One region of the Serratia sp. Res13-Sevr-LER1-36-b genome, then DNA from elsewhere that is predicted to be linked to it. Evidence: riboswitches for the same ligand, from Rfam matches in the RefSeq annotation. Region 1 holds a riboswitch; the other holds the start of a gene.

Evidence for each region. A riboswitch is a leader RNA that binds a small molecule or an ion and turns the genes downstream of it on or off. The one in region 1 is predicted to bind fluoride.
Region 2: another riboswitch for fluoride. It lies ahead of crcB (fluoride efflux transporter CrcB); the one in region 1 lies ahead of IMQ33_RS24565 (manganese-dependent inorganic pyrophosphatase).

Annotation. Positions count from the first base shown of each region.
Region 1 is NZ_JADACK010000044.1:158,770-163,198, forward strand. Features, by position in the region: gene IMQ33_RS24560 (porin family protein) at 399-980, shown strand; fluoride riboswitch at 1,276-1,350, shown strand; gene IMQ33_RS24565 (manganese-dependent inorganic pyrophosphatase) at 1,456-2,358, shown strand; gene IMQ33_RS24570 (universal stress protein) at 2,362-2,790, shown strand; gene eno (phosphopyruvate hydratase) at 2,805-4,085, shown strand.
Region 2 is NZ_JADACK010000038.1:31,708-36,136, forward strand. Features, by position in the region: gene tatA (Sec-independent protein translocase subunit TatA) at 1-119, opposite strand, end outside; gene adrA (diguanylate cyclase AdrA) at 339-1,403, shown strand; fluoride riboswitch at 1,696-1,759, shown strand; gene crcB (fluoride efflux transporter CrcB) at 1,833-2,216, shown strand; gene cspE (transcription antiterminator/RNA stability regulator CspE) at 2,465-2,674, opposite strand; gene IMQ33_RS22310 (cold-shock protein) at 3,021-3,503, shown strand; gene IMQ33_RS22315 (YnfU family zinc-binding protein) at 3,577-3,738, shown strand; gene IMQ33_RS22320 (diguanylate cyclase) at 3,743-4,429, opposite strand, start outside.

The DNA of each region.
Region 1 (4,429 bases):
ATCAACAAAAACCTATTATTACTTGGTACACGTAGAGAATAAACCCTCTAAATCCATCCTTGCCTTTGTTTTACCCTGTATTTATTACCTCTCCTATTCCTCACGATCTGTAATTAGCAATAAAAAACATCATGAAATGTTTTTTAAAACAGTGAGTTATAAAAATACGCATATTTTGGACATTGCCATCATGAATAAATTTTTAAAAACCCTATTTTTAATAGGTACCATTCTTTTAGTTAACAATATGGTGAGCGCTTCTATGAGAGGAGTGTCAAACCATCATCCCACCCATACAAAAACCGCAATTAAAAGACTAGGTAGATTATCTTTTAGAGTATCAACAAATAGACGAAACCATTGTTTAGTTTGTTAATACTACCATTAGGAATTACATCATGGTGATATTAAAAAAAATATTTCCCACCATAGAACGTTTAGTTATATCTAAGGAGTGTATTTTGAAAATTAAAAAAACATGCTATGCTTTGCTTTTCCTCATTGCTCCACTATCTGCACTTGCGGGGCAAGAGTTATCTTTAAATTCTGGAGTTACTTATATAGAAGGTAATGATGCAGGTGGTCATATACAAATAGGGTATCAATATGGTTTTACAAAAAACCTGGGCATTTATACTGGCTATGCCTATGGACATGCTAGTCTAGCTGGCGATACAGCCCTAATTATTTCAGATGGTTACGCTCATCCTGAAAATATAACCTATCATACAATTCCGCTCGCCTTGCAAGCCATGCTGCCTTTGGGGCATCATTCACTCTATATTCGAGCAGGCACTAACCTTTATCATGAAGATAATACTATTGAGAGTAAAAACGGACTTGGCCTTTATGGCGCCGTTGGGTGGAAGTATTATTTTGGTGATGAGCGGCATTGGAGTATCGGCTTATCTTATCAACGTATGAAAATGCACAATTACAATGTAAACATAGGGACGTTTGATATAGGATATGGCTTTTAGTGATTAGCCTGCCATTATTCCATCACTGGAGCACACCCAATTCTACAGACAGTTTCTTTCCTCACGATGAGGCCTTTTCGAAGGCCTCTGGACAGATGCCGCTGTGATAACGGTGGCGCCGTGTCCGGTTGTAGAGTACTTCAATGTAGTCGTGAAACGTAGTTCAGAATAATAAAATTCACCTAGAATTCAAAGTAGTGAAGCTTTAAACGATTTTCTGAATGTCAGGAAAAAAATGATCACGGTCAAAGTAGGCGGCATTTTTGTTGCACAGATTATAATTTTGCCCTATGCTTTTTTTCAAGGTGATGGTGTTCCACCTTTCCCAACCGCCGGACTGTCCAGTTCGGATGATGACGCCTGATATACATTTTTGCTTTTATCCTTAGGCACGTATGTCAGGTACACTTATGAAAAAAAATCATCTTTTACCTTTGATCTTTCTTGCGTCTGATACCTCAGAGGAGACGCTGAAATGATCTATGTCTTTGGCCATCAGAATCCCGACAGCGACAGCATCTGCAGCGCACTCATTACAGCAGACTGGCTGACAAATCTCGGCAAGCGCGCGACTCCTTTTAGGCTCGGTGAAATTACACCTGAAACGGCATTTATTCTGCAGCAGGCCGGCGTAGCCCCTCCCCCCTTGCTCGACGAAGACCTCAGTGGCAAACAGGTATGGCTGGTCGACTTTACCGATCTGGAACAGGGCCCTTCCTCACTTGCCGACGGCAACATTGTTGGCATCATAGACCATCACCGGCTGGGCACCGTTATGACACAGGATCCCCCGGATGTTTGGATACGTTCCTATGGCTGCTGTGCCACGGTGATCTGGCAAATCCTTACCCTTGAAAATCCTCAGCCGATCTCTTCATCTCAGGCCATTCTGATGTTAGGAGCGATACTGAGTGATACTGTTGCGCTCACATCACCTACCACTACAGCTCAAGACATCGCTGCCGTGCAGTCATTATCCTCCATAAGCCAACTCAATTATGACTCTTTCGTGAAAGAGTTGCTGATCGCGAAAACAGATATTGGGGGGCAAACACCAGACTCACTTCTTAAGAAAGATGCCAAACGCTACCGGATTAACGCCCAGTCGGTGCTGCTTTCTCAAATCGAAGTCGCCAGCATGTCAGCAGTAGATGCAATGCTCGCTGACCTACTTATCGCATTAACAAAAGAGTGTCAGTCCGGCGATTTTGACATTGCGATGTTGGCTGTCACGGACATCTTTAAGAAACACACAACGATATATTTCTCAGAAAATAATGCGTTCAATCTAACGTGTCTGTCTCTTCCAGGCATTATAAGCAGGAAAAAAGAGATACTGCCGTGGCTGACGGATACTCTCTCAACCTCCTCGAGGTAATCAATGCAAATGTATAAACATGCTCTGTTAATGCTCAGCGATGAAACCGACGGCCAGTTTCTGCTTCAAAGTGTCGCCAGGGGTTTTCATGAACAAGGGACGGTGATCACCCTTGGACACCTCACTTCAGATCTTCAAGAGTTAGACATTACCTCAGACTCTTTAACGAAAGACCGGCAGTCTGCTGAAATTATTGCGGTAAAAGCAATGCTTAGTCGGTTAGTGAAGACAGTCAATTTTCCCGTGGATGTGAAAGAGATAGTGACGATCAGCCGCTTTAAAGACGTAGAGGCCTACGTCGCCGATGCGGGTGTAGATCTGGTCATTATGGGACATAAAAACAGACTTTTCGGGATGCTCTCTTCCCATTCAATTGAATTCGTCAACCATCTGACCGTTGACGTGTTGATTAAGCATATTGCAACCAACTGATATTAGAGGTTTATATGAGCTTTATTATTGAAACAATCCATGCCCGTGAAATCCTGGACTCTCGGGGTAACCCAACCCTGGAAGTCGATGTTTCAACCCAATGCGGTACTGTTGCAAGAGCCTCCGTCCCCTCCGGAGCAAGTACCGGTTCGCGAGAGGCTATAGAGCGCCGCGATGGTGATAAAGCGCGCTTCGGCGGGAAAGGAGTCCTCAACGCGATCAAAAGCGTTAACACTGAGATTCATAACAGCCTTAAAGGGCATGATGTACGCGATCAGCGCGGCATCGATAACATTATGATTGCCCTGGATGGGACGGATAATAAAGCGCGCCTGGGGGCAAATGCTATTTTGGGCGCTTCATTGGCCGTATCACGGCTCGCCGCTCAACTATCTCATACGCCTTTGTACCGCTATCTTGGTGGGATTGGGGCAAATCTGCTGCCGGTGCCTTGCATGAATATCATCAATGGGGGCGTTCATGCCCGCGGTCAGGGGGCTGACTTTCAGGAATATATGATTGCGCCTTACGGTGCACCAACGTTCAGGGAGGCCATGCGTTGGGGTAGCGAAGTATATCAGTCGCTTCGTCAGGTTCTTCTTGAAATGGGCCTGTCGACCGGTGTGGGCGATGAAGGCGGTTTTGCCCCGGCAGTTTCTTCAAATCGTGAACCGCTGGAACTGATTGTCCTTGCCATAGAGAGAGCAGGGTTCCGCCCTAATGAAGATATCGTTATCTGTATGGACCCAGCCTCCAGTGAGTTTTATCGAAACGGAAAATATCATCTGCGTACGGAGAATGCCGAGCTGACCTCGCAGGAGATGGCGGACTACTACCAGATGCTGGTTAAAACCTTCCCGATTGTCCTTATTGAAGATGGCCTTGCGGAAGATGACTGGGCAGGATGGAAAATTCTGCATGATCGATTGGGAGATCAGATTGAACTGGTTGGTGACGATCTGTTTGTGACCAATGTGAAGTATATACAGCGCGGGATTGATGAAAATCTTGCGAATGCTGCATTGATTAAACTCAATCAGATTGGCTCCCTGAGTGAAACCTTTGATGCGGTTCAGCTCTGCCATGACAACAACTGGGGTGCCTTTATCTCACACCGCAGCGGAGAGACGATCGACAGCTTTATCGCCGATATGACAGTGGCCATGCGTGCAGGTCATCTCAAAACAGGAGCCCCGTGCCGGGGTGAGCGTATCGAAAAATACAACCAGCTCATGCGAATTGAGGATGAGTTGGGCTCGTCAGCACAGTTTGCAGGAAAGTCAGCCTTTAAATAACCTATTATGGCAATAACCCTGGCGAACCGCCGGGGTTATTAATGGATGTATATTTATTCTTTCTATGCTTACACCCGCGATGCAAAGCTTGATTGTCATAAACAGGAAAGCGAACTGACCAACGCTACTGAACCCCGATAACACCGATGAGGCATTAACATGGCTGAAATACGCGGCCGAACCTGGCACCTTGCATCCTGCAATAATCTTGTCGGGCACATGCCCACAGAAGCGGAGATTTCCCTTGCAGTGAGCCGTTTATCATAAGCAGAAAATAGTCCCTGAGTCTGGTAATCTACCAGGCTTGAGCTCTTGGGTTTTAAGCCTTCCGGCTAACTACCTAT
Region 2 (4,429 bases), on a different contig from region 1:
TTAAAGCCTTTCAGCGCCGCACCCAGATCCGCGCCCAGAGTACGCAGTTTGCTGGTGCCGAACAGCAACACGATCAACACCGCAATTACCAGCAGCTTGGTAATACTGATACCTTCCATAATCACCTTCTTTATTCATTTATGGCTGCAGGACGCAGCGCGGGAACAAACTTTGTCTATAGGTATTTAGCGACTTTCTTTCGGCTATAACAACAACCAGTTGTAACAAGGTGAGATCTACCCGAGATGTTCTATGCTTAGATTATAGGGCATATTCTTAGCTATTCGTTTTTTTCCGGCTTCAGGCCGGCTGCATAATTCATCACAGGGAAACATGGGATGCCTACAGCTCCATCGGCTATTAACACCCGGCGTGCAGGTCTCAACTTCGCCAGGCGCCTCTACCTGCCACGTATTGTCGGCCTGGGGATTGGTTTCTTGTGCGTACTTACAGCGCTCTATCCAGAGCACCAGTCGGTTGGGGTGTGGATCTTACTGGCAGTAAATGGCTTTATCTGGCCACATGTCGCTTATCAGTGGTCTATCCGCAGCGAAGCCCCCTACGCCACCGAGATCCGCAACCTGCTCATCGATGCACTGCTAGGTGGGATGTGGGTAGCCATCATGGGTTTCAATGCGCTCCCCGCCGTGGTGATCCTGTCGATGATGGGGATGAACAATATCGCCTCCGGCGGACCGTCGCTGTATTTCAAAGGGCTGATGGCGCAAATCATCGGGGCACTGGTTACCAGTGCGATACTGGGCTTCCCCTTTACACCACAATCCACACCTCAGCAGGTTTATCTGTGTCTGCCGATGATCTTCATTTACCCAGTCTTCCTTGGTTATGTGACCTACCAAACCGCCAAGCGGCTGGCAGAAAAGCAACAGGAGCTATTGCGCATCAGCACGCGTGATGGCTTGACCGGCGTGTTTAACCGCCGCCATTGGGAACACCTGCTGCACAATGAGTTTGATAGCTGCCGGCGCTATAATCATACGGCTACGCTGATCCTGATGGATATTGACCATTTCAAAGCCATCAACGATACCTTCGGCCATGGGCTGGGGGATGAGGCGCTGATCGTTCTGGCGGAAGAGTTGGTGCTGGGGCTCCGGGCGATGGATATCGTTGGGCGCTACGGCGGAGATGAGTTTGGCGCGGTGTTGCCAAATACCAGTGCCGAACAGGCCAGCCTGGCGCTACACCGCATTCAGGAGCGCCTGAACGAGGTCGTCTTCCGTGAAGCCCCTGGGTTAAAGCTGAATATCAGCGCCGGGGTCGCCGATTACCAGCCCGAGATGCCCGGCTACCAGGAGTGGTTGAAGGCCGCCGATATCGCACTGTATCGGGCAAAAAATAATGGCCGCAACCGGCAGGAACTCGCCGAACATCAATGCTAGCCCACCAGTTTATTAAGTTGATAGCTTAATGATTTGATAAATTGGTTGGATAAATGACGTCGAAAAATAGCGTAACAGATGGGAGTCATACAGAACGCCGACACGCCGTAAACCCATCCCTGTTGGCTCGTATCGCGCGCCCATGCGCTCAACCCTGCACGACTCCTCTGGCGTTAGGTGTCGCGGTATTAAGTGCGGTTATTGAAGTTAAGTGAGTCATTCCTGGCTGGCGGAAGCTACTACAAAACCACAGCGACAAGGTGTAAAATCTGCCCCGCGCGATTGCTTCGCGCCAACAAACGGAGATGACATTCCTCCATAACCGCCTTTCACAGGCTGATGATGTCTACGTAACCTCTCAGAGAGGTGCGTAGGCGCTTGCCTGAACCTTTCTGAGCATCTTCCATCTTTAGGATAGGGTTTATCACCATGTGGAGTTCTTTACTGGCAGTGTTTATTGGCGGTGGTTTGGGTAGCATGTTGCGCTGGGCTGTGAGCCTTAAGCTCAACCCATTACATCAACATATTCCGTTGGGTACCTTGACGGTGAACCTGGTGGGGGCTTTTATCATCGGCCTGACCTTGGCACTGTTTACTCGCATGACGAACATTGACCCGATGTGGAAGCTGCTAATCACTACCGGCTTTTGCGGCGGGCTGACTACCTTCTCTACCTTCTCGCTCGAAGTGGTTTATCTGCTGCAGGACGGGCGCATTGTTTGGGCCATCGCCAATATGCTGCTCAACCTGGCGGGTTCGCTGGCGATGACGCTGTTGGCCTTTATGCTGGTTAGAGCGTTGTACGGCCATTAAAGTCTCGGGGCTTAATGTTTTCTTAATCTGCCATCGGGATAATCCTCGCTAAGTATTCTGGGCTGAGTGAGGAATTGAATGTTTAACCTGCCAAAAACCACTACTGAATGGGTTGTCACCCTGGCGTGCGTGCTGATCGTCCTGGCCTTCATCAAGGTTTACCTGTTCCCTTAACCGCTCCCGGCCTGAAAAAAAAGCATAAAAAACCCGCTCATGGAGCGGGTTTTAACAATTTTGGCTACTGTAGCTTAGATAGCGATAACGTTAGCAGCAGATGGCCCTTTGGCACCGTTCGTGATTTCAAATTCTACACGCTGGCCTTCAGCAAGAGTTTTGAAACCATTGCTAGCGATGGCAGAGAAATGAACGAAAACGTCCTTGCTACCATCTTCTGGAGTAATGAAACCGAAACCTTTAGATTCATTAAACCACTTAACGCTACCTTTAATCTTAGACATCAAACTTACCTTTAACGTGAATGTAAGACACAAAATGTGTGTCCAATACAGTACAGCAATTAGACGGGATTTTGTCCACAACACAGATCACATAAAATCGATAAAAAGTGAAAAAGTCGGTTATTTACCCTGTAAATTGATGTCTGCGGTTACCAGAGATGTCCAAGGCAGCCCAATACGCCAAAAAACCGTTGAGCAACCAATTAAACGCCTGCGACGCTCATTAGTGCCCCTCACCCCGCAGTTTTTAGGCTTTCGCCTTGCTGATGAAATACCGCCCCCCTGTCACTGCACGGCATTACGCGTTATCATTAGCGCTGTTACGAACGATCTGATGAGAATGACCATGAACGGCAAGATAACGACTTTTTTTGAAGACAAAGGCTTCGGTTTTATCACCGACGAGAACGGGGAAAATCGTTATTTTCACGTGATTAAAGTGCAAAACCCAGAGCTGATTAAGAAAAACGCGCTGGTAACCTTTGAGCCAACCAACAATACCAAAGGGCCATCGGCCTATGCGGTAAAGGTACAGGCACCAAGCAAGTACATCACCATCGCCAACGAGAGAATCAAAATCTCCAGCATCAAGTCCTTCGACACCTTCACCAAAGAAGTGCCGGTCAAGGTGGAGGTCGATAAAGAGAACACCGTGTTGTCCGTTGGCTTGCTGATGAACCGTATCCGTCCGCAAGTAGCCGAAGCGCCACAAACCGCCACGGAAACGCTGCGTATGCTGTCAGTCACCACCTTCCAGAACGCGACTCACGTCTTCTCTGAGCACGAAATCGATATCGATGAAACCGTGCAGGCGTTGAAGACCCTATAGCCCCTGAAAACATTCAAAGCAATTTAATGGCACCTGTGTTAGCGTGGGTTTTCACCTGACACAGGTACGCGACATGTCTGAATCCACCAGCGTTAAAGGTTACAATAACCGCACCACTCAAATTGCCTGCCCAAAGTGTGCTTATGTTACCGAACAGCAATGTTCAAAACTGCGTAAACTCAGCACCTTGATTTGCCCCAACTGCGGCACGCAATTCGCGCCAAAGCAGGGCTGAGACGCTATTTGAATATGACATGGCTGAGGCTGTTGCCGCTGACCATGTTAAACGATTCGACGCAGTTGCGGCCCTGGGACTTGGCGCGATAAAGCGCAATATCCGCCATATTCATCAGCTGTTCCAGTGACTTATCCTCATTCATTGCCAAACTCGCCACGCCCACACTAATTGTGATCCGCAATGGTGCCTTGCCGTTGGGGTTCAGCTCGGCACTTTCTATCCGCTGGCGCAAATGTTCCCCCAAGGCCACCGCCTGCGTCCCCAGTGCCCGCGGCAGCATAATGGCAAACTCTTCGCCCCCCAGTCGGCCAAATAACTGGTCGTGGCGTAGTTCACGCCGCAAAATATGAGCGAATGCCGCCAGAACGTGGTCACCGATGGCATGACCATGGGTATCATTGATCAGTTTGAAGTGATCGATATCGATTAACAACAGCGACACAGCCTCCTTCGTGCGCTGCTTATGTTCCAGCATTTCCCTGCCTTTGCGCGTTAAAGCACTACGCGCCAATGTCCCGGTAAGGAAGTCGTGGTTCGCACTGTGCTCCAGCCGGCGCAGCAGTTTACGGCTAACGGCAATCGAGCTGGACAAAATCAGCGGCCCCATCACCAACATGGCAATCCCCAAACGGGCTGACATCAGGCTGTCCATGACCGCCCCTCGCGCTCCCGGTGTTTCATACAGCAT